Regions from separate parts of the Paenibacillus sp. NPDC057967 genome, predicted to be linked through region 4. Evidence: predicted binding sites of a transcription regulator. Region 4 holds the regulator's gene; each other region holds the start of a gene.

Region 1 (7,534 bases), on a different contig from region 4:
TCTTTCTGTCGATTGCTTGATATATTCATACTCTGCCGGATAAGGCGGACATTCATCAAAGGCCATCATAATATCCGGACCAAGCGCGTTCTCAATCTCCATGACTACTTCCGGGGAAAGGAACAGCTTGTCGCCATTCAGATGGGAGCGGAAATGCACGCCTTCCTCGGTAATCTTGCGCATTTCGCTCAAGCTGAAAACTTGGAATCCGCCGCTGTCCGTCAGAATCGGGCGATCCCAATTCATGAACTTATGTAGGCCGCCTGCGCGCTTAATCAAGTCATGTCCCGGTCTGAGGAATAAATGATACGTATTGCTTAAAATAATTTGAGCGTCCATCGCCTTCAGCTCTTCCGGACTCATCGTCTTGACGGTTGCCTGAGTGCCTACCGGCATAAAGGTCGGTGTCTCAATAATGCCATGAGGCGTGTGTACGCGTCCAAGACGCGCTCCGGATTGCTTGCATTGTTTAATTAATTCGTATTTTACAGCCACGTTGTCACGTTCCATTCTTCTTATTTAATAAATAAACATCGCGTCTCCAAAACTGAAGAAGCGGTACCTTTGTTCGATTGCTTCGCCATATGCCTTCATAATCGCATCTCTGCCGGCAATCGCGCTCACCAGCATCACCAGTGTCGACTTCGGCAGATGGAAATTTGTCAGCAGCGCATTTACAAGCTTGAAGCTATACCCCGGATAAATAAATATAGAAGTCCAGCCGCTGCAAGCTTGCAGCTCCTCGTCACCGAATCTGTCCGCAAGCGTCTCCAGCGTCCGTGCTGATGTCGTTCCGACAGCTACAATCCGTCGGCCGCTTCTCTTGGCTTCATTCAGAAGTTCGGCATTGGCTTCATCCAGCTCATAATATTCCGAATGCATCTCATGCTCTTCCACCGTATCGACTGACATCGGCCGAAAGGTCCCAAGGCCAACATGCAGCGTGACATAGACGAGCTTGACCCCTTTTTCCTCCAGCTTCCGAAGGAAGTCTTCCGTGAAATGCAGGCCAGCCGTCGGAGCGGCGGCGGAGCCTTCATGACGAGAATAGACCGTCTGATAACGTTCGCGCTCATCCAGACGTTCCTTAATATAAGGAGGCAGCGGCATCTCTCCCAGCCGATCAAGCAGCTCCTGGAAGATGCCCTCATAGCGGAATTGGATTACCCGCGCTCCCATATCTCCCTCCGACAAAACTTCCGCTTCCATTAGCGGTTCGCCGTTGCTGTCTTCGCCGAAGACGATTACCGCCCCGGCCCTGAGCCTCTTACCGGGCTTGACCAGAGCTTCCCAGCGATCCTCTCCCAGCTGCTTGAGCAGAAGCAGCTCAGCTTTGGCCCCGGTATCCTTCTTGCTGCCAAGCAGCCTCGCCGGAATTACTCTCGTATTGTTCAATACAAGCACATCGCCTGCCTGCAGCTTCGCTTCCAAATCCGTAAATATGCCGTGCTCGGTCACTCCTGTCTCCTTATTCACCATAAGCAGCCTGGATGCCGTACGGTCCTGCAGCGGAGTCTGTGCAATCAGCTCCTCCGGCAGGTCAAAATCAAACCAATCTACATTCATCTCTTAACCTTCATTCCTTGGCTATCGTAATGCCCTTATAATAGTATTTCAAAATATATTGATAGTCATACCCTTGCTGGGCCAGACTTAACGCGCCGTATTGCGACATGCCCACGCCGTGGCCGAAGCCCGTGCCGGTAAAGCTGAAGCCCGGATTTTTGGTTGCTGCGCGAATATCTCCGTCGCCATCCAAAACATACATATAATCTTGGCCATAGGAGGTTGATTTGCCGTCTGCTCCTATGACATACACTTGCCTGGAGCTCTCCGTCTTGGTCGATTGTGCGCCGCCGGCGCCTTGAATAACGACCTTGCCCGTTTCCTCTACATTGAACAGCGTGCTAGGCAGAGACTCGCCTACGCCAAAAGTCGATCGAATGGAGTCCGGCGAGGAGAGCGTGAGCTTGGTTCCGTTCACCGTCATCTCAATTGCTCGGCCAGAAATGCCGCGAGCGCTAACTTCCACCGACGTGACCGTACCCGTCAGCTTGGGATTCACACGCGCATTAATCGTTGTTAACAGCTCATCACCCGTGAAAGGTCCCCTGGTCCAGCTCATCGGATTGGATTGGATCACCTGCTCCAGCTCGATGACTCTGGCCCCTTTTTGCAGCTGGGCTACAACCGGGATTGAATCCTGAATGACAGGATGGCGGCGAATATTCGTGCCGTCAGTGGTCAATTCCAGGATGCGGCTGCCTGCCGCTGTCTTCTGACCGGTATCCTTCACCAGATCCTCACGGATATACCCCACCTGTCCGCTTGGCAGAACGATGCGATGCCAGCTTTGCAAGCCTGTCTCCGCCGAAGCGTCCGGACTGGACACGGATTGCAGATAAGGAATTTCGTTTTTCCATACATCCCTCGCATCTGAAGTCTTCCCGCCGCCATTGGAGGAGAATACCGCTTCGATGACTTTCCCGTTATAGAGCGCCACCTCGCCTTTGGTCGCTTCAACCGCTTCCGTGGACGATGGCTTCTCCACGCCTGTTCCATAATAAGCTTGGCTTAATGTCGTATCGACGACATGGGCGATCTGGAAGCCGAAGCCTTTGTTCAAGGCGTAGGACCTTGCCGCTACCGCTTGCGCCTTAAGCGCTTCGATCGGCCAAGATGTGTACATCTCTACAGCCACAACGGAATACAAATATTGTTCAAAGGGAAGCTCATTGATGACGGTCAGCTTGCCATTGAACGCGCTAAGCTCGAAGCTTCCGCGATACGTTCGGTTGCTGCGCTCCGTCAACCCGATCGGCTGAGCGCCGCCAGGTGCTGCCCATACTTTGATCTCGCTCGCCGGGAAGGCATACAGCTCAAGAGCCGAATCCGACTTGCCGCTGACCGAATGATCAGCGCGAATCAGCATGTATGGCGAGGCTGTGTCCATTGGCTTCAAGGACGCGCCATTGGGTGCCTTCATGGCAGCTGTCTGAAGGTTCTTCAGCTCATCCGCCGTAGATGCGCCGCCGACCATAACCGAATAGACGGCGCCCTTCTCTCCTGCTCTTACCGCCACATATGCATCCAGGCCGGCGCCGCCGAACGAAGCAGCTATCGCTTGCGCCGCAGCCTTGCTCTCCAAGGCTGGCGATTCCAAGCGCAGCGGTCCATGTTGTGACGGCTTATAGCCGCCAAGCAAGCTTGTCAGCTTCGCATCCGCATTCCAGCGGCCAAGCGCAGTTGCAGATTCCTGTGCTGAGGCGTAAGTCCCCTCGAACACCTGATACTGTGTGCCTCCGTTTTTGGGAACCGATGTGATATAGCCCATACCTCTTAAGGATTGGACATGCTGATAGATAGCCCATGCATTCGCAAAGTTCGCCGTCTCGACCAGCTTAACTTTATAATCGTCTACGGCAAAGCGCACGCTTCTGTTCGCCTCAACGTTGAACCATTCTTTAATGCCCGAAGGCTCTCGCGTGCCAATCTTGATTCCACCAGCAGACTGAAAGGTGGCCGCAGCCGTCATCGACTCATATTTGCCCGGCAATTGAAGGAACATCGCAACTCTGATCATATCTAGCGCAGGGACCGCAGCCCGTGTAGGCTGGACCGACAAGGTCGATACCAGCACCAGCAGCGCAGCAGTCGCCAGAGACAGTCTTTTCCATGAAGCTTTAAACGTCATTCTGTTCTCCTCTCTCATACCGCTTAATTTCGTTTCGGCACAGGCAAGCCCAGATGGGTATAAGCGCTGTCCGTCGCAATCCTTCCTCTCGGCGTACGCTGAAGGAATCCGATTTGCATCAAATACGGCTCGTATACATCCTCGATCGTTTGGCTTTCTTCCCCGATCGTCGCCGCAATCGTGTCCAACCCGACTGGTCTGCCCGAGAAGGTCGTCATCATGGCATGCAGCATTTTATGATCGATATGGTCTAGTCCCATGGGATCTACTTGAAGCAATTCAAGCGCAGAGCGGGCGATGTCATGTGTAATGACGCCGTCTCCCCTCACCTGGGCAAAGTCTCTGACCCGCTTCAGCAGCCGATTGGCGATCCGTGGCGTCCCTCTGGAGCGCATCGCAATCTCCGCCGCGGCTTCTCCGACAATCGATACATCCAAAATCTCGGACGCGCGCGATACGATAAACGCCAGCTCATCCACCGTATAGAACTCCAGACGGCTTACAACCCCGAAGCGATCCCGCAGCGGCGCCGACAATAGTCCGGCTCTCGTCGTCGCGCCGATCAGCGTGAACGGCTGCAGATCGAGTCTTACCGAGCGGGCGCTCGGACCTTTGCCGATCATAATATCCAGCGCAAAATCCTCCATAGCGGGATAAAGCACTTCCTCTACGGTCCGGTGAAGCCGATGAATCTCATCGATGAACAGGACGTCTCCCTCCTGCAAATTCGTCAGCAGGGCAGCCAGATCGCCAGGCCTTTCAATCGCGGGTCCAGACGTCGTTCTGAGGTTAACCCCCAGTTCATTGGCGATAATATTCGAAAGCGTCGTCTTGCCCAGTCCCGGAGGACCGTAAAGCAAGACATGATCCAGCGCTTCCTTCCTCATCTTGGCGGCTTCAATGTAAATGGTCAGGTTTTCCTTAACCTTCGACTGTCCGATATATTCGGCCAGATACCGCGGACGCAAGCTTAGCTCAACGGCTTGGTCTTCCATCATCAGGTTGGCGGAAATAATTCGATCATCCATCGCTTGCTGTTACCTCCTTCTTCCGTTACCCTTTGAACAATTGCTGCAAGGCCCGCTTCATAAGCGAGTCTACAGTGTCATCCGCTTTCACGCTATCCTGCAATCCATTCCAGGCCTTATCCAGCTCTGCGGCTGTATAGCCGAGCGCAGCCAGCCCCTCCCGGGCTTCCTTCCACGCCGTGCCTGCTCCTTGACCGTCGGCATCGCCTGCAAGCTCTGCTCCGAATCCGGCAGCGGTAAGCAAGCCTCCCTCCGGAACAGCAAAGAGCAGCTTGTCCTTAAGGTCCAGTATCATGCGCTGTGCCGTCTTCTTGCCAATGCCAGGCAGCTTGGTCAGCAGACCTATGTTCTCCTGCTGGATCGCCGAAACGACGGACTCCGGCTTGCCCGCAGACAATACCCCCAGCGCTACTCTTGGTCCAATGCCCGATACATCCAGCAGCTTGCGGAACAGCGTCTGTTGCTCCCTCGATTCGAATCCGAACAGCAGAATGGCATCCTCTCGCACATGATGGTGAATAAAGACCGTCACAGCTTCATCCTTGGCTGCAAAGGCATAAGGATTGGGGACGAACACTCGATAACCAATATCCCTGACATCCATTACAATGTATTCTGCTTCAATATGTACAACCGGCCCGCGCAAATAGTCGATCACGACCGCTTCACCTCGTTTATTTTCTGTGTCATGACAGCAGAGTGCGCGTGGCAGATTGCCACGGCAAGCGCATCCGCTACGTCGTCAGGCTTCGGAATAGCCGACAGCTTGAGGAACATCTTCACCATTTCCTGCACCTGCCTCTTCTCCGCCTTGCCATATCCGACGACCGACTGCTTCACTTGCAGCGGCGTATATTCCGCAACCGGCAATCCTCTCTGCGCGGCTGCCAATATGATGACGCCCCGCGCCTGGCCAACCGCAAACGCTGTCGTCACGTTGCGATTGAAGAACAGCTTCTCCACCGCGACGGCATCCGGTTTGTACCTGTCCATAAGCGCACTGGCTGACTCGTAAATTTGGACAAGCCTCTCCTCCGGCGGCGTATGCGCTTCTGTCGTAATGGCGCCGTACTGCACAGGCATGAGCTTATGTCCTGCTTTGTCTATAAATCCGAAACCCGCAATCGCAATACCCGGGTCAATTCCTAAAACGCGCAATTCGCCAACTCCCTACCAACCTATCAAACTAAATAAGACCTGTCTATTATTATAGCAAAACTTGCCGTGAATGAGAACGGACGTTTGATGTTTCTAATGAGTGATTACAGATTAAGAGTCTAGCCCACCAAATATAGACGCAACAAAAAACCTCTCTTCGCCAATCTCTAGAGAGGTTGTATTCTGTGGCAACGCCGCTTTTGCAGAGCTTGTCCGCTAATAAGCTTCTTTCATTGCTCTTTCGTCACGCTGAACAGCATAGTCGCTGAACGTCGACAATACACTGTTGTATTCATCGATATCATTAACCCGAATACCTTGATTCAGCAGATCCAGCTGCCGCTGAGGCAAGCTGCTCTCCATATAATGAATATCCAATTGAAAGAAGGTTCGCATCACCTTTTCTTCTTTTGGCATGCCGTCGAATAAGGAGAAATTCCCTCGCTTATCTACACCGAAATGCGCATGCTCCCGGCAATAATCCGAGATGTCCTCAATGCGGTGCACCAACATCACCGTTTCATTATCCTTTTGCAGCACCGCGTTCCATTCTGGATGATCCGACAGCAGCATCACGACCTCATGAGAGCTCAATTGTCCGATCGGCTCCGTTTCTTCTCCGCACACGTAAATGCGCTGCAGAACGACAGGAACGGCTTCTTTCCGTTTTTTCAAATACGGTATAATGGACGGCTCCATATTCATATATGCCGATTTCATCTCTATGTCTTGTTCGGCTTGTGAAATCCCCCATCTACCGTCCATTGCATGCGCCGATACAGGCATTACGGCAGTTGAAACGATCAGAATCCAGCATATGAGCCCGCCTAACGTCCAGAGCGGTCTGCGGTTTCTGCGCAGCCTTCGTTTCAATTGCTTCCACAGGCTGAATGTCATCATGAGGAAGCCCCCTTTATTACGTTTTCCGATAGTCTGCTCCAAAGTTGTATAATTATTCAAATCAAGTAGCGGATAGCAAAAAACCAAACCGATCGGTTGCTTCCTGATCGGTTTGGCTGTATTTCTAATATGCAGTTTTGCCGCTTCGAATTAAATGATCAGCTTAATGCTGCTAACGATTCAGCCACGGCCGGCTGCCGTTTTTTCTTTTCTTTTTGCTGCTGGGAGCAACGGTGCGAATGACCGCTTTTTTGCCTTTTTTGCGCGGCTTGCCGGATGCGGAATTTGTTTTGCCGGTCGTGCCCGTCAACTCATCCTCCCGCTTCCCTCCACAGCCGCAATCATCCTTTGATTTGCCTGCAGGCCCTACAGGCGCAGCGTTGTTCGCCCATCCGGGATACGGATAGCCGCTTGGGTAGCTGTTCAAGTAGGCGTTTGGGTTGCTATTCGGATAGCTGTTTGGATATCCAGCATATCCCGGCGGCGGGTACATAGCGGACAGAGCATGCGTGCTAGAGTATGGCGAAATGCCCGCGTTCGACGCGTTGGACATCGGCGAGAACATACCTGCGTTCGGTGCATTCGACATCGGTGAGATCATGCCTGTATTTGGCGCATTCGACATTGGCGAGATCATGCCTGCATTAGGGCCAAAGCTTGACGGGGATAAAGCTGTATTTTCGCCCATTCCATAATAGGAAGGATTACCGCCATGGCCCCAGTCTGGACCTGCCCCGTATGGCATAATGGATGA
Region 2 (7,534 bases), on a different contig from region 4:
CAACGAGGCCTTCGATATACAGCATCCCCAGCTCCCGTTCCGGGGCGGCATCGCTGCGGAACAAGCGGACGACGAGATCGCTGCTGCCGCCGAACCGGGCATTCACGGCTTGAACGTTGGCCCGCAGCGAAGGACTAAGCGGCGTCAAAGCCGTTTTTTTCGTTTGTGTCATGTCGCACCCTCTGTTTCCAAGTTGCCTCTATTTTGGCTCGATTCCCCTTGGAATATGTATGTAACCAACTCTGGCGCGGGCTAATACAATGTACTGACGAAAAAGCAAGAACAGAGAGGGAAAGGTTGTGACAGCTTGAACAGCATCAGCTTGTGCATGATCGTCCGCAATGAAGAAGACAGCCTGGGGCGCTGTCTGGCATCCGTCAAGGATGCGGTGGATGAGATCGTCATCGTAGATACCGGCTCGACAGACAAGACCAAGGAGATCGCAGCTTCGTTCGGAGCCTTTATTTATGATTTTGAATGGATTGACAATTTCGCGGCAGCCCGCAACTACAGCTTCGAGCAGGCAACTAAGACGTTCATCCTGTGGCTGGATGCCGATGACGTGATAGAGCCGGAGGATCTCGCCCGCCTGAAGGCGCTGAAGGAGAAGGAAGAGCTTCCGTATGACAGCGTGACGATGAACTACAATTTGACCTTTGACCATAACGGCAATCCTGTCTTCAGCCTGAAAAGAAACCGTCTGGTCCGCCGCAGCCGCGGCTTCCGCTGGATCGGTCCCGTGCATGAATACCTAGCCGTATCGGGCTATACCTACCATAGCGATATCGCGGTGACGCACCGGAAGGAGCGGCGCCATACCGACCGCAATCTTCGCATCTACTTAAAGCGTCTGGAGGGCGGAGAGGAGTTCTCCCCGCGCGATCAGTATTATTTTGCCAATGAGCTTCGCGATCATGGCCGTCTTCAGGAGTCAGCCGACTGGTATGAGAAGTTTCTGGTATCGGGACTTGGCTGGGTGGAAGACGAGATCGCTGCCTGCATGAAACAAGCCGATTGCTTCGGACGGCTGGGACAGCCGGATCGGCATATTGCGTCGCTGCTGCGCACGCTGAATTATGACCTTCCTCGCGCCGAATTTTGCTGCCAGCTCGGAGCTGTCTTCCTGGAGCAGAAACGTTACCAGCAGGCCATCTACTGGTTCACGCAGGCGACGCGACTGGAGAAGCCGAAGGATATGATGGGCTCCACGGATAATGCCACATGGACCTGGCTGCCCCATCTGCAGCTGACCGTCTGCTACGACCGGCTTGGTGATCGCGACAAGGCCATCGAGCATCACCGCATCGCCCAGAGCTACAATCCGAAGCATCCCAGCATCGTGTACAACGAGAAGTTTTTCAGCAGCGCAAAGACCTGATACACGGCGCGAACTATTCGTGAAAAAAGCGGCGTCCTCCCTGTCGCAGGGGGGCGCCGCTCTGTATTTCTTTTATCGGACAGGCCAGGGGGCTGGCCATACCAAAAAGGCGGCGTCCTCCTTAGGGAACGCCGCCTTTTTGATACTAGTACATGCCTGAGAGCGCTTCTTGCCATTCCGGACTTTGAGCCGGCTCATCGATTTGCTGAAACCTTGTGATGCCAAAATCGGCCAGACTTCCTTTGAAGAAAAATACAACTTGATACTCCCTTAGTTCCCCCTGCTCCTCAAATGTCAGCGTGACTCTCCCGACCGGCAAGCTGTCATCATTTCGTACCCTCAGATTTTTATAAGAAACAGCGTGGACCCCTTGTTCCTGCAGATCCCGGACTTTCTGGGCCCAAGCCGTGTTAGCCTCACTCTGCTCCCGCTTGTTCTCCCCATTTTCCTCACCAAAGTGTATGTTCGTCGAAGCTGCCTCCAGACTGCCAGCTGTAAGATTGCTGAAAAAGGAATGCGCGACATATCGCCCATACAGCACATCCCAATAATTCAATCCCGCGACAAGAATAAAAAATAATATAACTGCCCCGATAAGTGTTCTTTTTAAAGGCTTCATCCCACAACCTCACTCCAGCCGATCAGCCCGCCTGCAGCAGTCTGGCTCCTTCGTAATGACGTTTCCCACCCTTAATTATACTCCGCTGGATTATGAATACAAATCTATGAGATTAGTTGGAAAGCCTGCCGTATGCACCTTTACGGGCTGCATGCTGCGCAATTCTTCTCCAATGCAGAGGGGACGCCGCTTTGCGTCGTTGTCAATAATAACCACTTAAAAAAAGATAGCACACGATCGTATGTTCTGTATATAATAAGCATATCATATAGAGAACATACATTCGCATTATTAAGGGATAGGGAGGCAACAAGCATGGCTCGCGACAGAGTAATCATGCTGGCCGACTGCCAATCATTCTACGCTTCCGTCGAGAAGGCGGAGCATCCGGAATACCTTGACCGGCCGCTCGTCGTAGCGGGTGACCCGAAGCGTCGCTCCGGCATCATATTGGCAGCCTGCCCCATCGCCAAGAAGTACGGTGTCACAACGGCCGAGAGGCTGGGCGATTCACTCGCCAAGTGCCCGGACCTGGTCATCGTACAGCCGCGCATGGCGCTGTATATTGACATTTCGCTCATGATTACACGCATTTATCAATCGTACACAGACCTCGTCGAGCCTTATTCCGTCGACGAGCAATTTCTAGACGTGACCGGCTCCCTCCATCTGTACGGCTCCGCCGACGAGCTGGCCGCACTCATCCAGAAGCGTATCCAGGAGGAGACGGGCATCTACACCCGCTTCGGCATCGGGCCGAACAAGATTCTGGCAAAGACGGCCTGCGACAATTACGCCAAGAAGAACGATTCAGGCATCTACACGCTTACATCAGATAAGCTCGCCACCACGCTGTGGACACTGCCCGTAGCAAAGATGTTTATGGCGGGAAGCCGCATGACCCGGCATTTCAACGCGATGGGGCTGGAGACGATCGGCCAGCTCGCCGCGACGCCGCTGGAGAAGCTGAAGACGCTTATGCGCCGCAAATTCGGCCGCAACTCCGATATTAACGCGGAGCTGTACTGGCGGATCGCGAACGGTCTCGATGACAGCCCCGTTACGCCTGGCACGCATGAGACAGCCCCGACAACGATCGGTCATATGATGACTCTTCCGCGGGACTACGGAAGCCTGGAGGAGATCAAAGTCGTGCTGCTGGAGCTGACTGAGCTTGTCTGCCAGCGCTGCCGCAGCAAGAGCTACATGGGACATGTCGTATCAGTCGCCTGTATGGGCGCCGATTACAGCAAGCCAAGCGGCTTCAGCCGCCAGATGAAGATGGACGATCCAACTAACGTGACGAATCAGGTATACCGCTATGCCGTCCAGCTGCTGAAGCGGCACTGGGACGGACTGCCCGTCCGCAAGGTAGGCATCAGCCTGTCCCAATTCGCCGCGGACGATGAATACCAGCTGTCGCTGTTCGAGCCAGACCGCGAGAAATGGATGGCGCTGGAGAAGGCAACGGACGCCATCAAACGCAAGTATGGCGATGCCAGTATCGTAAGGGCGGTCTCGGCCACTGACGTCGGCCAAGCGAAGGATCGTTCCAGAAAGATCGGAGGACATTACAAATGAGGAAGAAGCTTGAAGGCAACGGACTATGGGAATCCAGCCGCATGATGCTGCCGGAGCATAAGACGGCAATCAACGACCATTCGGAATCACTCAAGCGGCGCCAGCGAATCGAGCTGGACGAACAGGAGTGGGAGCATGTCTCGCGGGTCGTCTCGGAATCACTGCTCAGACGGCAGCCTATTGCCGTGCGGCTGTTCCACCCCGTCGAGCTGCTGACCGTCATCGGCATCGTCGACCGCGTCGACGAGCTGAAGTGCCGTTTCATGGTTGACGGCGAGTGGTTCCCGATTGGAGATATCGAGGGTGCCGCGCTGGAGAAGCAGTAGGCTCCATTGCATGGCGGCATCGAAATGCAACTGCAACCCACAACATAAGAGCAAGCATGTCACGTGTTCGACTATGTGCCATGAATCCGCACAAAACCCCTTGCCGTACACCAATAAATCTAAAAACCAAGCAGCCGCGATCCCACCGGACCGCGGCTGCACCATTATGAAGACGGCTGCGTACCTTCCTTGCTAATTCCTTCGCCTGGCACAGGCGATTCACCCCGCTGAACCGCCAGAACAGCAAGCTCCAGCTTGCTCAGCATCAGCCCGTATTCATTTGTGAGCTCGAAGTTGCGGGGCAACGGAAGCTCGCGGAAGTAAGGAAGGACCGCATCCACGCTATGAAACCAGTCCCCCTGCTCCGCAGGTTCGACGGGATGATCCTTCCAAGCTGCTTGCAACGAAGGGCTATAGATACGCGAAGCGCCCTTCTTCAGCCGCCCGCCCAGCAGCTTCTCCTCATAGATGCGGCGGGGCGGTTCATGCCGCACATCCTCATACAGCAAGGCGGCATAGTCGCTGCGCGAGCCGCTATGCTTCACCGCAGCCGCGAAGCATCTGGCCCCGTCGAAGACGCGGGGAACGCCGAAGAGCATTGCATAGAGGCGTTTCCCGAATTCAATACGCTCCTGAATGTCGCGGAAGTCCTCCAGAATAAGCCCCGCAAGCTGGAGCCCATCGCCATTCTCCCCATCGCAAGCCTCTTTCCCGCCGCCGCTCCCGTAAGGAAAGAGCACGCCGTTCAGCTGCAGCAACGACTGAAGGCCGAAGAACAACGTATGAAGCACGCGCTTCTCGTAATATTCGTTCCGTACGACGCGGCTCTCGATATAATGCTGCTCATTCACAATAAGGGCTGTGGTCAGCAAAGCAGAATCCTTTTCACGCCAAAACAGCTTCCATACCGGAAGCATAAACTTCGATACGCCAAAGGCCGGCAGCAGATGGAACAGGCTGCGTCCCAAGACCCGGCTCCACTGGTACAGGAGAAGCTGCGGATACGCATCCTGGAAGATCAGCGCGTTCGCGCGCTCCAGGAAGAGGAAGACGTCGCGCCGCTGCTCCTCCGTGAGCAGCCGCGGCAGCCATTCCCCTTGAAGGTCGGTCATATTCCACCCGCCGTTGCGGGATACGAGATGAGCCAGCAGCGCCCAATGCAGCTCCGGGGTACGGAAGTACATATTACGGTAAGCTTCCGTCCTCGTCACATTGTTGCGGTTCGCCTCTGCCGTCTCTGTCCGAATCCGCTCAATAAGCATCTGCTCATCGGCTGTCCAAGGAGTGCCGTCTACAGCGCCATGTCCCTTCTCGCCGTCGGCATGCCCGGATGCAAGCTGCTTCGTCCATACTTCCTTCAACCGGGCGACAGCAGCAGGCGATAGCTTTAGCGGCTCCGCCGATTCCAGCATATCGCTGGACGCGCTCATCGCCTTCCACTTTCCCGTCGCATAAGCCAGCGCTTCGCCGGGCAGCGACAGCAGATGCCCGAGCCATCCGCCGAGCCCGGCTCGCTCATCCCGATCTTCGCTCCCGGGCTTCTTCTCCTCCTCCATCCACTGCTCCTCCTTCCAAAAAAACCGCTCTTACCATTATCCGCGAATGATTGGCACCTCATACCGAGCGGAACACACATACCGTACCGTATGCGCGAGAGTGACGGCTTGCTTCTCGCAAGAGCCGAATGAGAAAGATATAATGAAGAGGACAAGTTCCGTTCCAAGGAGGACACAGACATGTGCGGACGCTATACGGTAACCATTACGCTGGAGGAATTAATGGTGAGGTACATGATCGAGGAGACGAACGTCCCCTTTCATAAGCCCAAATACAATGTCGCCCCAGGCCAGCATGTGCTGGCGATTATTAACGACGGCAGCCGCAACCGGCTGGGCGAGCTGAAGTGGGGCTTCGTCCCTTCATGGGCGGATGATCCAAAGGTCGGCTATACGATGATCAATGCGCGTGCCGAGACAGCCGCTTCGAAGCCGGCGTACAAGAGCGCTTTTCAGAAAAAAAGATGCCTTCTCCCCGCAGACAGCTTCTACGAGTGGCAAGCGACCGCACGCGGCAAGCAGCCTATGCGTATCAGGCTCAAAACCGGATCTGTATTCAGCCTCGCCGGCCTATACGAGACATGGACATCCCCGGGCGGCGAGCGGATCAGCACCTGCACCATTCTGACCACTACGCCCAATGAAGTCGTCGCGCCTATCCACGACCGGATGCCCGTCATCCTGACTCCGGAGCAGGAAGCGGTCTGGCTGGGTCGCGAGAAGCAGAACATCGCTTTGCTAACCTCGCTGCTGAAGCCCTATCCTTCGGATCAGCTTGAAGCCTATCCCGTCAGCCCCGCCGTAGGCAATGTACGCAACGACGACCCGTCGCTGATCGAACGGCATGAGCCAGGCGGACAGTTGGAGCTATGGTAATAAAGGATCGTTCATCATCAGATTATCCCCTCTCACCCCCGAATTCCGCATACAATCACTCCCTCAGGGAAAAGATGTAAATACTTTTGACATCTCAATCCTGGGAGGAGAACCGCATGAGGAAATCGCCGAATAATAAAGACCTCCCGCCCAACCACTCGTCAGAGAATTCCGGGAAACAAGCGGGAGAGCAGCTCATTGCCGCATCACTCGCCGATAACCGTGAAGTGCTGGAAACCGTATTTGCCCAATGTACTGATCTCAAAATCACGACCTGGACCTACGGCCCCGGCTTGGCATATTCGGCCTCTTCCGTTTATTTTGATACCCTTACCAAATCCACGCCCACCCACTATGTAAAGGATACGCTGCAGAACCTGGTGTCGCACGAGCTTGGGCCTGCTTCCGAGTTGACCGTGCAGGATGTCAGCCGTTTTTTCGAGCAGCAAGGCATCGCCTCTCCCCATGTTGAACTGCTTGCGGAGATCTCTGCTGTAATCGCAGCCATTCTGGACGGCAAGGTCGTTTTGTTTTTTGACGGATGGCCCAAGGCTCTGACTTATTCCGCCTTCGACGTCGAGCAGCGCCAGGCATCAGAGCCGATTACCGAGCCTACTGTTCAAGGCCCTCACGTCAGCTTTATCGAAAGTCTGGAACGCAATATCGGCGTCATTCGCAGTCTGTTGAAGTCGCCTCATCTCAAATTCGAGCGCTTCATATCCGGCGAGCATGTCCAGCGGACGGTATCCTACGGTTATTTGGATGGCGTCGTGAAACCAGAGATATTGGACGAATTCAAAAAAAGAGTAGGCCAAATCGGCAATGAAGAAATCGTAGAAGTGTCCTATCTGGAGGAATGGATCGGCGAATCTCTGTATTCCCCTTTCCCGCAGGTCAGGTATACGGAGCGTCCCGATACGGTTATTGCCGCCTTGCTGGAGGGCAAGATTATCGCCATGGTGAACGGAAGCCCATCCGTGCTCATATGTCCAGGCAGCTTTATTGAATTTTTCACCAACAGCGAGGATTATTATTATCGCTCGATCTTCTCATCCTTGATTCGGATTTTACGGATAGCCGCTTTCGTCATTGCTCTGCTGCTGCCCAGCACCTATATTGCGCTGTCTACCTTTCACTCCGAATTGATTCCGACCGTTCTTTTGCTTGCAATCCTGAACACGCGAGAGGGCATCCCGTT
Region 3 (7,534 bases), on a different contig from region 4:
GTAATGTCGCGAGCAAGACGGAACGCTTCCGTATCGTCGATCTTCTCAGGCTGTACCATTACGCGCACCTCGCGGCCCGCTTGAATCGCGTAAGACTTCTCGACACCGTCGAACGATTCTGTAATAGCTTCCAGCTTCTCCAGACGCTTGATATACGTCTCCAGCGTCTCACGGCGCGCTCCCGGACGTGCTGCGGACAAGGCGTCCGCCGCTCCGACCAGCATCGCGATGACGGAAGTAGCTTCCGTATCGCCATGGTGAGAAGCGATACTGTTGATCACGACTGGATGCTCCTTGTATTTCTTGGCCAGTTCAACGCCAATCTCGACATGGGAGCCTTCCACTTCATGGTCAAGCGCTTTGCCGATATCATGCAGCAATCCTGCGCGCTTCGCCAGCGTAATATCCTCGCCAAGCTCCGCTGCCATCAATCCTGTCAGATATGCAACCTCCATGGAATGCTTGAGTACGTTCTGACCATAGCTAGTCCGATATTTAAGCCGTCCTAGTATTTTGATCAGATCCGGATGCAATCCATGAACGCCAACCTCGAATGTCGCCTGTTCACCATATTCACGGACACGTTCGTCAATTTCCTTGCGGGATTTCTCAACCATCTCTTCAATCCTCGCAGGGTGAATACGACCGTCCGCCACCAGTTTCTCAAGGGAAGTTCGAGCAATTTCGCGGCGAATCGGGTCAAAGCCTGACAAAATGACCGCTTCCGGTGTATCGTCGATAATGAGATCGATACCGGTCAATGTTTCCAAAGCGCGGATATTACGGCCTTCACGACCAATGATACGGCCCTTCATCTCTTCATTAGGCAAGGTAACAACGGATACCGTCGTCTCCGCCACATGATCGGCCGCACAACGCTGAATCGCCAGCGATATAATGTCACGTGCTTTTTTGTCTGCTTCTTCCTTCGCTTGCTGTTCAATTTCCTTGATCATTTGTGCGGTCTCGTGACGTACTTCCTGCTCGACATTGGTCAAAATAATTGACTTAGCGTCCTCCATTGTTAAGCTGGAAATACGTTCAAGTTCGCTAAGCTGCTGCTTATAAATGGAGTCAATCTGCTCTTGTGTTTCTTCGATTCTTTTCTCCTTGTTGGCTACAGTTTCTTCTTTGCGTTCTAGCGCTTCTAATTTTTTATCCAGCGACTCTTCTTTCTGGAGCAGGCGTCGTTCCTGACGTTGCGCCTCATTGCGCCGCTCGCGGATGTCTTTCTCAGCTTCTGCACGTAGTTTGTGGACTTCGTCTTTCGCCTCGAGTACCGTTTCTTTCTTCTGTGCCTCTGCGTCTTTCTTCGCAGTTTCTACGATTTGGACCGCAGCTTGCTCAGCGCTTGAAATTTTCGCCTCGGCAATCGACTTTCGAGTAAAATAACCAATCCCAAAGAAAATTGCGCCAACAAGGATAAAGATCGGAATCAAGATCCAGATGCTTACATCTCCCATCTTGTTCACCTCCTTGCTGCATACACCAAGGCATTGCTTGGGATGTTATTAGGTTTTCAACCGGTTTCATACCGTTTCATCATGTTCCATTTTGACGAAATAAATCGTTTCGAATCAACTTTTGGAAGAAAAATCGATTCAAAATTGTGAAGGAATACAACCTCATTTTATCTTTACATAAAATCAGTTGTCAAGCAAAACGCCATCATCTTCCTGCTCCCCACTATCCTTGTCCTTCCACTCTATGCCGCGAATGGCTTCGCGCACGATATCTCCAGGAAATCCCCTGCGCAGCAGAAATGCCATCAGCTTGGCCTTACGCTGCTTCGGGTCGCCTTTTACTGACCTGCTTTTCTTCTCCGCCAATGTTTTGGCCGCATCCAGCTCGCTCTCGTGATCCAGCTCTGTCACCGCTTCCGCTGCGACTTGTTTCGGGACACCACGCTGTTGCAGTTCCTGCCTGATCATCAGCCTGCCCTTTAGTCCGCTGCGCATCCGGCTTGTTACGAATTGACGCGCATATTGTTCATCATCCACAAGTTGTTCGGATTCTAAACGGTTCAGCGCATATTCAATATTGCCCTCTTGAAGCTCCTTGCGTCCCAAATATTGAGCAATCGCTTTTCTCGTCCGCGGCTTGGTGCCCAAATAATAAATGGCGAGCGCATAAGCCTTATACCGCTCGTCTTCATTCCGAATATCCTCCAGCTCAGCTTTCGGAAGAAACTGCCCTTTGAGCAGTCTGAAGCGAATCATAATATCTTCATGTACAGAAAGCAACGGCTCCTCTGTCTCGGGATCAGGGAAGATCACGTATCGCTTCTTCTCCGCGCGGTCCCGCTTGACTGTCCCGATGATCCACCCGTCTTCATGGTCTATCCGGTCCATGCCCATGGTTACTTACCTCCCTATACAAAAACGTCGCCGCTCCCCATGGAGAGCGGCGAACGCGATACAATTATTCTTCGTCGAAATCCAGATCGTCCTCATCTTCATCAGCGGAGAAATTAGCTGGCGTAGCGGTTGCGGACAGGTTGCTGGCTTCCCGGATTTGCTTCTCGATTGCAGCCGCAAGCTCTTTGTTATCTTTCAAAAATTGCTTGGCATTCTCACGTCCTTGGCCCAGACGTTCACCGCTATACGAGAACCAGGCGCCGCTCTTCTGAACAATATCCTGCTCTACGCCGATATCAATCAAGCTGCCTTCCCTGGAGATGCCTTCACCGTACATGATGTCGATCTCGGCTTGCTTGAACGGAGGCGCAACCTTGTTCTTCACGACCTTGATACGGGTACGGTTGCCGACCATATCATTGCCTTGCTTCAGCGTCTCGATGCGGCGTACGTCCAGACGCACGCTGGAATAGAACTTAAGTGCGCGTCCGCCCGGTGTCGTCTCCGGATTGCCGAACATGACGCCGACCTTCTCACGCAACTGGTTGATAAAGATAGCGATCGTCTTCGACTTCGAGATAGCGCCGGACAGCTTCCGAAGCGCTTGCGACATCAGACGGGCCTGCAGGCCGACGTGAGAGTCACCCATGTCGCCTTCGATCTCCGCCTTCGGCACGAGCGCCGCAACGGAGTCAATTACGATAATATCGACTGCGCCGCTTCGCACAAGCGCTTCCGCGATCTCAAGGGCTTGCTCGCCCGTATCCGGCTGCGAAAGCAGCAATTCGTCAATGTTGACGCCCAGCTTGCTGGCATAAAGGGGATCCAGCGCGTGCTCCGCGTCAATGAAAGCGGCTTGTCCGCCGATGCGTTGTACTTCTGCAATGGCATGAAGGGCAACGGTCGTCTTACCTGACGATTCCGGTCCGTATACTTCAATTACCCTGCCTCTCGGCAATCCGCCGATGCCGAGCGCGATATCTAGAGCAAGCGAGCCGCTAGGCACGGTCTCAACCTGCATGTGTGTCGATTCACCCAATTTCATAATGGAGCCTTTGCCAAATTGCTTCTCAATTTGACGTAGTGCGTTATCTAATGCTGCGCGACGATCCGCCAACCCACTCACATCCTTCACTATTTATACTAGTATGATACCTTATTTCGGACTGGTTGCCAATAGTTTTTTCGAACACACATTCGTAATTTTTGTTCTCACGCCCTCCCCTCCACTCCCATCCAGCGGCGAAGAAGACATAAAAAAACCGCAGCAAAGTAATCTTCGCCACGGTTCTTCCGGTAATTAGGACTAATTATATCGTCTGCCTCGACATTTGACAACAAAAATTTCACTTTTTATGCTTGCAGGGCAAGCCAGAGCCGGTATAGCGCCGCCTTCACAGCGCGCAGCCGGATCATAGAGCGACCGCCGCTCAGCTTCGCCGTATAGACCACCGGATCCTTGCCCCGCTCTGCTACCGCGAAATAGACGAGTCCGACAGGCTTGCCTTCCGATTCCGCCGGTCCCGCTACGCCGGTCAGCGATACGCCGAAGTCGGCATCGGACATCAGCCGTACGTTCTCGGCCATCATTGCTGCCGTAGACTCGCTGATTGCACCAGGCGCCTCCGGGCCTTCAAGCTGGGTCATCGGGATTCCGAGCAGCTTGTTCTTCATGACGTTCGTATAGGTGACAACGCCTCCTACGAACTCTCCGCTGCTGCCAGGCACGTTCGTGACGAGCTCGGCGAACAATCCGCCGCTGCAGCTCTCAGCGCTTGCCAGACGGCGTCTGGAGCTTCTGAGAAGCTTTATAATCGCCTCTTCGATTGGAATGTCCGTTTGGGCATAGAGATGCTCCCCGATGCGTTCCTTAATCGCATCGACGGTGGCATCAATCTTCTTATCCGCCTCTGCGGAAGTCCGTGCCTTCGTCGAGACGCGCACCGACACCTCGCCTTCCTTCGCATATGGAGCGATGGTGGGGTCTTCCTGACCTTCAATCAGGTCCAGCAGCTTCGCCTCCAGATTGGACTCGCCGATTCCGGCGAACTTCAACAGACGCGAGAACAACGGCACCTCCTCGCCCAGCATGGAACGGATCCAGTCCTGAGCCGGTCCTTCCAGCATCGGCTTCATCTCTCTTGGCGGACCGGGAAGCAGCACATACAGGGTACCGTCCGCTTCCAGGGCGTTCCCAACCGCAAGTCCGGTCGAATTATGAAGCGGCTCGCTTCCTTCGATCATATGCGCTTGCCTGCGGTTGCTCTCGACCATCGCCATCCCTCTGGATGAGAACATCTCTTCTATAACAGCCATAGATGGCTCATGGATGATCAGATTGCGATTCAAGTATTGTGCCAGCACATCTTTCGTCAGATCGTCCTGGGTCGGTCCCAGGCCTCCTGTGAACAACAGCAGATCGGCGCGTCCACGTCCGATTTCAATCGCCTGCCTTAACCGGCCGGCATTATCCCCGACCACCGTCTGGAAATAAACATCGATGCCAAGCTCGGCGAGCTTCTGGGATATCGCCTGCGCATTCGTATTTACAATTTGTCCAAGGAGAAGCTCCGTCCCCACCGCAATAATTTCCGCCTTCATCGTTGCCCCCTTCTCCAGCCCGTGCGGCTGATATGAATCATGATAGGAAGAGCACTCTCCCGGGTGTGGGAAAGTGCTCTCTTTCGACTTAAACCTGTTCGCCGGAAAACAGCGAGCCAGGCCAGGTTATTCAACCGGTATAAGGTGCTTGTTCTTCACAAAATAATCAATGCCGGAATAGACCGTTATAATGGCAGCCGCCCAGCTTGCAATCAAATCGAACGGAAAATCGATCAGCGCAAACGGGAAATTGTTGATCAAGAGCGCAATAATCATTGTGATCTGAATGGCTGTCTTCCATTTGCCCCAGGCACTTGCGGCCATGACGGAGCCTTCCAGCAATGCGATTTGACGCAAGCCGGTCACAGCAAACTCTCGGCTAATAATAACGATGGCGATCAGCGCGTTCAGCTTGTCCATCTCTACAAGCGAGATTAGCACAGCTGCTACCAGCAGCTTATCGGCCAGCGGGTCAAGCAGCTTGCCAAGATTCGTCACGATTTTGTTCTTGCGCGCAATATAACCGTCCAGACCATCCGTGCTCGCTGCAATGATAAAGATAAGTGCAGCTACGATCTGATTATATGTAATCTCAAAATCGGAGAAGCTGAGCGTGCCCAAGTCCAACTTCATAAGCAGGAAAAACATGATGACTGGGACAAGGAAAATTCTTGCCAGCGTTATCTTATTCGCTAAATTCACGCGATACCCTCCCCGGAAAGGTCAAACTCATACGCGTGCGTAACGCGTACTTTTTGTATGGTTCCTATTGGTGCGCGGCAGTTCGAGACGAATTCTTCGCCGTCGATTTCCGGCGCATCGTACATCGATCTGCCAATATAAACATCGCTGCGGCCGTCGTAACGTTCCACCAGCACGTCAATTTCTTTCCCGATAAACTTGCTGCCGTTGTGTTCTTTGACAAGCCGGAAGCTGCGTTCGTGGATTAATCCTGACATGATTTCGGAGTCGACTAAGTTTTTCTCGCATCCAAGCGTGACAACTTTCACTCTCTCAGTCATTTGTCTATCGTCAAATCCCTTCTAAACGCATTAGCGGTAATTCGTAAACTGAAGCTCCACAGGCAAATCAGCACCTCTAAGCAAGGCCATAACAGCCTGCAAATCGTCGCGGCTTTTTCCCGTTACCCGAATCTGGTCGCCTTGAATCTGGCTCTTAACCTTCAGCTTGGAATCGCGAATTAGAATATTGATTTTTTTGGAAATATCCTGTTCGATCCCTTGTCTCAGCTTGATCCGCTGCTTGACGGTCCCGCCGGATGCCCCTTCGATTTTGCCGTAATCCATATTTTTAATCGGCACGCCGCGCTTGATCATTTTGGATTGCAAAATGTCGATGACGCTTTTCAGTTTGTAATCATCATCCGAGCCTACGACCAGCTCTTCTTTCTCCAGCGCAATGCTGCTCTTGCTGCCCTTGAAGTCGAAGCGCGTCTCGATCTCCCGCTCCGCTTGCGTAATGGCATTGGCAAGCTCCTGCATATCCACCTTTGACACAATATCGAACGAGCTTTCTGAACTCATCCTATTCTCCCCTTTGCTATGTAATACGGCCAGCCTATTCGCCAGTGATCGAATCCGGCGCTTCACCGCCGCCTTCGGTTTCTCCTCCGCTTGCTCCATCTTCGCCTTGGGCTCCCTCTTCCATCAGCGGATTGATAAGGAGCTGCTTGGAGCTTGAGCGGTCGCCGTCCGGCACGAGCACGCCATCGATCCATATTTCCGTAAAGTCGGCACGCCCTACATTAATATATAGCCGTGTCGTCAAATCAAATGTCAAGACTTCTCCGTCTTCCACATTCGTATAATACAGCTTTTTGCCCGACTTGCTGCCTTCCTGTACGCCTACCCAGTTACGTCCGCCCTTAACTTTCAACTCAACCTTATGATTGACGCCCGCAGGACCGATATCATACATATCGACATTCCCTACTTTGCTGTTGAAGGTTACAGTCGCCGGAGCTTTCGTAGGCGGCGGAGGGGTAGGCGATACAGGCGGCGCGCTTGTATTCGTTGTCGGCTCTGGCGGATTCGAGTTTTCCGTAATTTTAGTGTCGTCTACTTTGCCCGGCGATTTATTATCCTTGTTAAAAGCAAAGTACCAGATGACAACAACGATTAGAATTAGAAAGCACCACATCACAACATTAAAGCCAATCTTCCCAAGCCGCTCGGAGGCGCCCGACTTCACCTTTCTCGGCTTGCGCACCGGAATGGGCTCTGTTGTCGGCTCGACGGCAGGTGCTGGCACTTCATGCTGATAAAGCCTGAGCACTTCATCCGGATCAAGACCAACAGCCTCCGAATAATTCTTGACGAAAGCGCGCACGTAAAAAGTCCCTGGCAATACACTATGGTCGCCGGATTCGATCGCTTCCAAATACCGCTTTCTAATTTTGGTCAGCTCTTGAATATCATCGAGCGACAAGCCTTTTTCATTTCTGGCCTTGCGCAGCAAAGCACCTAATTCAGACATGGAAATGCCTCCTTCCGATTGGATTAGAAATCGTCCGAATAGTTGGCAGTGAATGATTCGTATGAAATCTCTTCATCCGG
Region 4 (7,534 bases):
GAATGACTCCATTTGAACTCAACTCTACTAGTATACCAGAAAATGAGACAAAAAAAGAGCGCTATAACCCAAAGGTTGCAGCGCTTCTTGCACTATCTTCTATTATAGATCCGGAATGATCAGCTGTTGTCCCGGAATAATCAATGTGTCAGTCAAATTGTTACGATTCTTAATGGTATAGACAAGATAACCTACATCGTCATGCCTCTCTGCATATCGGCTAGCAATCGACCACAAGGAGTCTCCGCTTCCTACTGTCACCACCTGTTCCTGACCCGATGGCTCCATTGTGCCAGATGCCTTTGTTCCCAATAACAAAAAGCTTGTAAAGAGCAGCAGAGCAATCAGTAAGCTTACAACGATCCGCAAGCCATTCGACTTCATCCAGCCGCTAATTACGCTCATGTATGTCGTATTCTTGGATGTGTCAGGTTCCATGTGGATGGAACGGTATGAAGAAGGATTCATTATCATCATAATCAGCACCCCAAACATTTGTTCTGTTCTCAGATTAACACGAACAAATGTTCCAGTCAACAGAAAAATACGAACCTTTGTGCTTAAGAACTTATGTTTGTACGAACTGCGGTTCTGTGTTATAATTTGACACAATAAGAAGAATGGAGATGATGTACGTGTCGAAGCTGTCCAAACGGCAACATTCGATCCTTGAATTTATCAAGCAGGAAGTTCGGGAGAAGGGTTACCCGCCCTCCGTTCGGGAAATCGCAGAAGCCGTTGGTCTGCTGTCCAGTTCCACCGTTCACGGCCATCTGGACAGGCTGGAGAAGAAAGGCTTCATCCGCCGCGACCCTACCAAGCCTCGCGCTATCGAGATCCTGAACCAAGACGACAATGACAACGTCATTCCGTTTCCAGTCGCGCAAGTGCCGATCGTGGGCAAGGTTACCGCCGGCATTCCGATTACGGCTACGGAGAACATAGAGGATTATTTCCCCCTTCCTTCCCATTATGTGGGGGACAGCAAGGTCTTTATTCTTAACGTTATCGGCGAAAGTATGATTGAAGCGGGCATACATAATGGCGACTACGTCATCGTCCGCCAGCAGCAGACGGCGAACAACGGCGAGATCGTTGTTGCAATGACGGAGGATGATGAGGCAACCGTCAAGACGTTCTATAAGGAGAAGGATCATATCCGTCTCCAGCCAGAGAACGCTACGATGGAGCCAATCCGCCTGAAGAACGTCACGATTCTCGGCAAGGTCATCGGATTGTTCCGCGATATTCACTAATTTACACAAGAAGAAGGCTGCTGGAATGAATGATTCATTCCAGCAGCCTTTTATTATAAAGGATATTATCTTAAATCCTCCACCCTTCGTTCACCACACTGCCGAATCGTACCTTCATCCTTACAGGTCAGTTGCCGATATAGCTAGTAGGAGGTGTATAACTTGGATATTGGCGCATTATCGATAGCATTAGGCCAATCAAAGCTGGCCCAATCCGTAGGCATCAAGATGCTTAGCATCGCCAAAGGACAAGCTGAACAGCAAGGACAACAGCTGGCAGACATGATCGGCAAGAGCCTCGACCCTAATCTCGGTCAAAACTTGGATCTTCGAGCGTAATGAATCAACCCGCGATGTTTGCGGGTTTTTCTTTTGGTTTCCTTTTTCAGTTGAAGTACCTAAGACCAATGTCTGACTCCGTCTTGCCAAAACTAACCCGTATCTCTTCCTGCTACGCTTTACCGGCTTGTTTGGAGACTTCCACATCCACCACATGATCCTCATTAAAGATACGCATAGCCCCAGCCGAGTAGCAATAAGCTTTGAATTGCTTGCCCTTTACCGAAATAATCCGCACATTACGAATCGATACATTTCTCTTCCTGTCGATGTAGATGAGCTGTACAACTTTTCCGAGAAATCTCTCCATGCCAATCACCGCCTGAACGAATGTATGTTCTTATTATATCCAAAACATACGTTCGTGTCACATGAAGTTTTTAACTATTTTCAGCCGTTAATCGCAAGACGTGAGGCCAGCTGAAAAAGGAGCAGCACCGGCGGTTACACGCCAAGCGCCTGCTCCTCCCATTCCTTCGTATACCAGCCCGCTTGCTTGCGGAACATCGCAGCGTACTCGCCATTCCGGCTCATTAATGCATCATGATGGCCCTCTTCCACAAGACGGCCATCCTTTAGCACCAGAATACGATCTGCAAACCGGCAGCTGCCAAGCCGATGAGTAATAAAAACCGATGTTTTGCCGCTCGTTAACTTCATCAGGTTCTCAAAGATAGCCGCTTCGGTCATGGGATCAAGCGAAGCAGTAGGCTCGTCCAATACAATGAGCTCAAACTCCCGGTAGAAAGCCCGATTCAGCGCGATACGCTGCCATTGACCATAGGACAGCTCATGGCCGCCGTCGAATTGAACACCAAGGACAGTATCCCAGCCCTGGGGCAGCTTATCGATGAAGGAAGCGGTATTCGCTTCTTCGCTGGATTTCTGAAGCTTATCCCGGTTGCTCAGGTCGCTGATTGCTCCTAAACCAATATTCTCCCATACGGGAAAGGGAAACTGGACAAAGTCTTGAAAGATCGCGCTCATGCGGCTTCGAAGGCTGTCGGAAGTTAGATGCGCATACGCTATCCCGTCAACTGCAATGGAGCCTTTGTCCGGAGCGTATAATCCAAGCAAGCATTTGGCCAGCGTGCTCTTGCCCGCTCCGTTGTCCCCGACAATGGCAATCGTTTCGCCCGCTCCTATTGAAAAGCTTATGCTGTCGATCGCCGGACCAGGAGCCCCGTCATAGTGAAAGGACAGCTGCTCTACCGTTATGCCTTGCCGGATTGGAGACGGAAACTCCTGGTCTCCCTCCTTCCCGTTCCCTTCAGGAAGATTCACAAATGAAATCATCTCATTCGCGTGCAGCAAGCCCTGATGAATGTTGGAGTAGCCCTGGGCCAGCCCTTGCATAAGCGACTGGGAGCTGAATAACGCTTGGGCGAGCGCAACATATTGACCGATCACCAGCCCCCCGGTTGCTCCGGTATGCAAGGCGAACAGCAGCATGCCGCTTAGCAGCGTCAACGTGAACAGCTGCACCCCGTAGGTAATGCCAATCGTTTTTCGCTCCAGGGCAAGCAGCCGGCCGACATTTCTTAAGGCGATCCGCTTCCACTTGGCTATCAAATAAGAAGCCAATTCAAATACGCGAATCTCCTTGGCTCCTTCCCTGCTTTTCAGTAAATTGCTAATGTAGGATGACATGCGCTCATCAGGCGTCTGATGAATGATCAGCTTGAACATCGCTTTGCTTTCATAGAGGTAGGACCCTAACATAGGCACCACAAGAAGCAGCATGCCAAGCGACAGCAACCAATGAAATTGATAAAGCACAACGATAAAGCCAACCACCGTAATCATATTCTGAATCATCGTCAGGATTGTAAAAATAATGCCGATGCCTTGAAGCTGCATGCTAAAGGAGGTGCGTTGCAGCCGGTCATAATTGATATGGTTGTCAAAATAAGAAAGCGGCAGCCGGTTCACCTTCGTCGACAATAGCTCATCGAAGTATAACGTGGCTCGCTGATTAAAGTATTGCTGCGTGTATTTGAATATGCCCCCCATCACCGCCCCGGACAGGAGCAAAGCAAGCTGCAGCCCTACAAGAATCTGCACGCCTCGCATGCCATCTTCACTATTCCCTTGAAAGAGCTGCGCCGCTTCTTCAACCAGTCTGCTTGTAAGCGCAAGCTGCACGATTGGAATAAACGCTTGGGCTATTGTGAGACCAATGAGAATGACAAGCGCCACACTTGAGATTTTCCATAGTATCGGAATCAATAAGCCGAAGGTGCGCAGCTTGCCGTTCGATTCGTTCATGCCGGCTCCGGGCGGGCGATATAGAGCGGGTAATGGGCCAAAGTTGCACCGTCGGCATCCGTCATAACAAAGTGAAACAGTCCCTCGTCATGCACGACAAAGCGCGGCTGGAACGCCATGTCGATACCGGCCGGGGCCGGGGATACGCGTTTATTGACTAGCCCCTCGCATTTCTTCTCCCATACGATCTGATGATCATCATCGTATACCTTGATCCATACGACCCCTTGATCCATGCCAAAAAACAATACCTTAGCCCACAAATAAAAAAGCGTAACCGATGGATATGTACGGATGTGCACGACATTGCGCACATTCTGAATGCAGTGGGCTCTGGCTTCATAATTGTCAATAACCTGATCCGCGATTATAAGCTGTCCGCTTATGGCTGGGTGCATTAGGCAACTTCCCCTCTAATATGGAATGGCATCTTCAACTGTTTGGTCTAACCTATTTGAATCCCGATCTGCTCGTTCAAATGCCCGATGTGCTGGATCGTAAAACGTTGCATCATCAAGCCCTTTTCTAGCACAATGGCCGCCGGAGTCGCCTCCAGACCGAATTTCGCTTTATAAATGTTCTCCTCCATCGTAATGACGGGGAAGGAATAGTCGTAATAGTGGACAAGCTCCTCGTTCTCTTCCTTCAGTCCGCTGCTGACAACTAAGAGCAGCCCATCGAAACTAGCGGAAAAAGCAACAAGCTCCGGAAGCAAATCGATACAGCTGCTGCAGGTTAAAGATACGAAAAGAACAGCCGCCTTCTCGGCATCCGCCAGCCTGGCGTCCAATGCCAGATCAGGGAAGGGCGCGCCGGGGATAAAGGGTTGCTCAATGGTTTCTTCCGGACCGGAAGCGTAGGACTGCTCCCTCTCCAAGGTTTCCCGCTTAAACAAATCTCGAAAGCTAAGTTTGCTCATCACAGCCCCTCCTTCATCGCAACCGCCGCCTGTGGCTCCAAAAACCTTTTGAAAGGAAACAAAAGCTTCTCCAAATACTCCATGCTGCCAGCATGTTCAATCGTAATGATTTGCCCATCCGCATTCAAACCGAACGCCCACGGATAACCGCGAGTTTTCAGTTCGCCGAACATGACATTGTCCGTGGCATGATACAGACGCGCAGACGAGTGAAATATTTGCTTCGCTTGCTCGAATGTCTCTTCCTCTGTATCCATGAATATAATTAGATTCATGCCGGGATATCGCTTGATCAAAGCGTCGATCGCCTCCATAGCGGGAAGACAAGGCGCGCAGGTCGTGCTAATCGTAGCCAGCAACAAATAATCGGTTATAAAATCATATAGGTGCAAAGAATCATAATTGGGAATCCGTATATTAGGCATGTAGTCGCCAATTTGCAATCCTTCTTCCACTCTCAAAAAAGATGGTCGTTCCTTCTCCATCTGATTCATCGCTGTTTCCCCCTTTTTCCGTAACGGAATAGCAGAAAGAGAATCTCTCAAGTTAGTTGAGAGATTCTCTATGAAACTTAATTTTACCAGCAATCACAAGGCCCGTTAACGCTGCAGTTCTCCGAAGGGCATACTAATACTCTTCTTCTTGTGTGGCTGTTCGCGCCTGGGCAATAGCTTGTGCAATACGTAACCCATACCGTAGATCTACATCCATTTGGACATGCCATTATTGTTCACCTCCTTTCATTAATGCCAGAACAAGCAATTAAATCTATCACCTCAAGTTTAATTTATAATATAATTAGCAAATCTTCCTTCGATAGTTAACAATATATAACCATTATCTACAAATGTAAACGGTTTCAACGAAAGTTTACAAAACATTACAGGATTCGACAAGATTCAACGCGTAGATAGCAGAATGATGTCAGTATCCAAGAAATTACGGATATTTTACTATAGACCAGGAAATGAACTGCAGCTAAGTGAACAAAAACGATCTTTACTTGGTGGTATAGGGTGGATAAGCATTGAGAATATAGTCTTACGTGGGCTGAAACGTTCGGAGGCAAGGGAATAGTACAAATTCTCCCTTCATACAGTACTCTTAAAGATTACGGTCTCGAGGGAGATGCTGCCATTGTTAGATCAGTCATTTGTAGCACGTTCTTTAGAAGAAGTAAGGTTTTGGTCGCGCATTATGAAAGAGCATTCTCTTTTTCTTAAATTGGGTTTCCGTTGTGAGGATACCCAATTGATTAACGAAGCTAATCATTTCTATGCCATCTTTGAAGCCATCGAACATAAATCAAATGCATTTACCATTGGGACTGATCCAACTGTCATAAAAAGATTCAATGAAGAGGTGCACACCGCAGTTTCTTATATTTGGGCTTTTAAAAGAAAAGTACTCGGATTAATAGTGACATGCCAGCTCCCGGGAGCAAACAACTTCCCCTTGTTAGTTGATCATGTAAGCAGAGAAGCTAATTATTTCAGAAATCGGTTGTCGGAATTAAACACTGGTCGCTTGGAACCTCTGCCCGATGCGATCATTGATGAAAATGTTTTTTTCCTAAGAATTATGGCTGATCACGCCAAATTCATTAGTCACTTGCTTGATCCCTCCGAGCGGCAGCTAGTGGAACAAGCCAATAACTTCAGTCAAGAATTTGACACCTTGCTATTTCAAGCAAAGGACCTGGAATCTATGCGTCCTCAATCGCAAACGGTTCCGCTGCTTGATCAATTTCTGGATCAAAACAGGGTTTCTGTTAAATCACTACGCGATTTCAAAAAAACAGCTCGAGAACTAATTGAAGCATGCCGTATTAAAAGCATCATTCATCCGTTATTGGCGGATCATGTATTTCGTGAAGCAGAACATTTCCTTGTTATCATCGATATGTTTGAAAACAGTTTGACCGGAAATTCTGCTTAAACTTTGATATATAAGTCCTTTAAGCAAATCAAAAAAGGGAGCGTTTCGGGGGCAGTCGAATTACTCGACTGCCCCCGAAACAACATCCCTTTAGACCCGCGTTATTACTGAACTTCCCCTATTAGTAATGCGTCAAATACTGATCGCGTTCCCATTGGTGAACTTGCGTGCGGTACATATCCCATTCGATTTCCTTCAGCTCGTAGAAGTGAGCCAGCGCATGGTCGCCGAGCGCTTCGCAGACGATATCGCTTTTCAGCATTTCGTCCAATGCCTCTCTCAGGTCAACCGGCAGACTTGGAATTCCTTCGTCTATCCGCTCTTCCTCCGTCATGATATAGATGTTGCGATCGATTGGCGCTGGAAGCGGAGTCTGGTTGCGGATGCCGTCCAGGCCAGCCTTCAGCATGACGGCAAGCGCTAGATACGGATTCGCTGTCGGGTCCGGGTTGCGAACTTCGACGCGAGTCGAGAGACCGCGTGATGCCGGAATACGGATCATCGGCGAGCGGTTGCTTGCAGACCAAGCGACATAGCAAGGCGCCTCATATCCGGGAACCAGACGCTTATACGAGTTGACCGTCGGATTCGTAATTGCAGCCATAGCGCGGGCATGCTTCAGCACGCCTGCCATATAATAACGAGCGGTATCGCTAAGGCCAAGCTTGTCCGACTCGTCGTAGAATGCGTTCGTGCTGCCTTGGAACAACGACTGGTGACAGTGCATACCCGAACCGTTAACCCCGAATAGCGGCTTCGCCATAAAGGTCGCATGCAGGCCGTGTACGCGCGCAATTGTTTTAACGACAAGCTT

The links. The regulator LexA, encoded in region 4, represses DNA repair genes until DNA is damaged. The targets are predictions, from matches to a motif close to CGAACATATGTTCG.
Region 1: a site for LexA is predicted at 5,954-5,967, ahead of ruvC (crossover junction endodeoxyribonuclease RuvC). Genes of this name have one in related genera too.
Region 2: a site for LexA is predicted at 2,270-2,283, ahead of ACFVSO_RS14205 (DNA polymerase IV). Genes of this name have one in related genera too.
Region 3: a site for LexA is predicted at 3,544-3,557, ahead of recA (recombinase RecA). Genes of this name have one in related genera too.

Annotation. Positions count from the first base shown of each region.
Region 1 is NZ_JBHVQB010000003.1:533,691-541,224, forward strand. Features, by position in the region: gene tgt (tRNA guanosine(34) transglycosylase Tgt) at 1-510, opposite strand, end outside; gene queA (tRNA preQ1(34) S-adenosylmethionine ribosyltransferase-isomerase QueA) at 520-1,566, opposite strand; gene ACFVSO_RS09835 (SpoIID/LytB domain-containing protein) at 1,577-3,694, opposite strand; gene ruvB (Holliday junction branch migration DNA helicase RuvB) at 3,718-4,722, opposite strand; gene ruvA (Holliday junction branch migration protein RuvA) at 4,748-5,380, opposite strand; gene ruvC (crossover junction endodeoxyribonuclease RuvC) at 5,377-5,880, opposite strand; gene ACFVSO_RS09855 (BofC C-terminal domain-containing protein) at 6,097-6,780, opposite strand; gene ACFVSO_RS09860 (LysM peptidoglycan-binding domain-containing protein) at 6,953-7,534, opposite strand, start outside.
Region 2 is NZ_JBHVQB010000005.1:134,201-141,734, reverse strand. Features, by position in the region: gene ACFVSO_RS14220 (spore germination protein) at 1-172, opposite strand, end outside; gene ACFVSO_RS14215 (glycosyltransferase) at 308-1,378, shown strand; gene ACFVSO_RS14210 (hypothetical protein) at 1,524-1,997, opposite strand; gene ACFVSO_RS14205 (DNA polymerase IV) at 2,313-3,578, shown strand; gene ACFVSO_RS14200 (YolD-like family protein) at 3,575-3,904, shown strand; gene ACFVSO_RS14195 (DUF2515 domain-containing protein) at 4,069-5,460, opposite strand; gene ACFVSO_RS14190 (SOS response-associated peptidase) at 5,641-6,336, shown strand; gene ACFVSO_RS14185 (spore germination protein) at 6,453-7,534, shown strand, end outside.
Region 3 is NZ_JBHVQB010000005.1:288,630-296,163, reverse strand. Features, by position in the region: gene rny (ribonuclease Y) at 1-1,463, opposite strand, end outside; gene ACFVSO_RS15005 (RecX family transcriptional regulator) at 1,647-2,357, opposite strand; gene recA (recombinase RecA) at 2,422-3,474, opposite strand; gene ACFVSO_RS14995 (competence/damage-inducible protein A) at 3,711-4,958, opposite strand; gene pgsA (CDP-diacylglycerol--glycerol-3-phosphate 3-phosphatidyltransferase) at 5,085-5,660, opposite strand; partial or broken gene ACFVSO_RS14985 (30S ribosomal protein S12 methylthiotransferase RimO) at 5,657-5,860, opposite strand; gene ACFVSO_RS14980 (YajQ family cyclic di-GMP-binding protein) at 6,011-6,502, opposite strand; gene ACFVSO_RS14975 (helix-turn-helix domain-containing protein) at 6,537-7,454, opposite strand; gene ACFVSO_RS14970 (DUF3388 domain-containing protein) at 7,478-7,534, opposite strand, start outside.
Region 4 is NZ_JBHVQB010000004.1:252,562-260,095, forward strand. Features, by position in the region: gene ACFVSO_RS11540 (LysM peptidoglycan-binding domain-containing protein) at 103-405, opposite strand; gene lexA (transcriptional repressor LexA) at 636-1,256, shown strand; gene ACFVSO_RS11550 (YjfB family protein) at 1,419-1,595, shown strand; gene ACFVSO_RS11555 (hypothetical protein) at 1,708-1,905, opposite strand; gene ACFVSO_RS11560 (ABC transporter ATP-binding protein) at 2,040-3,863, opposite strand; gene ACFVSO_RS11565 (hypothetical protein) at 3,860-4,261, opposite strand; gene ACFVSO_RS11570 (hypothetical protein) at 4,309-4,782, opposite strand; gene ACFVSO_RS11575 (TlpA family protein disulfide reductase) at 4,782-5,276, opposite strand; gene ACFVSO_RS11580 (DUF2935 domain-containing protein) at 5,920-6,720, shown strand; gene glnA (type I glutamate--ammonia ligase) at 6,842-7,534, opposite strand, start outside.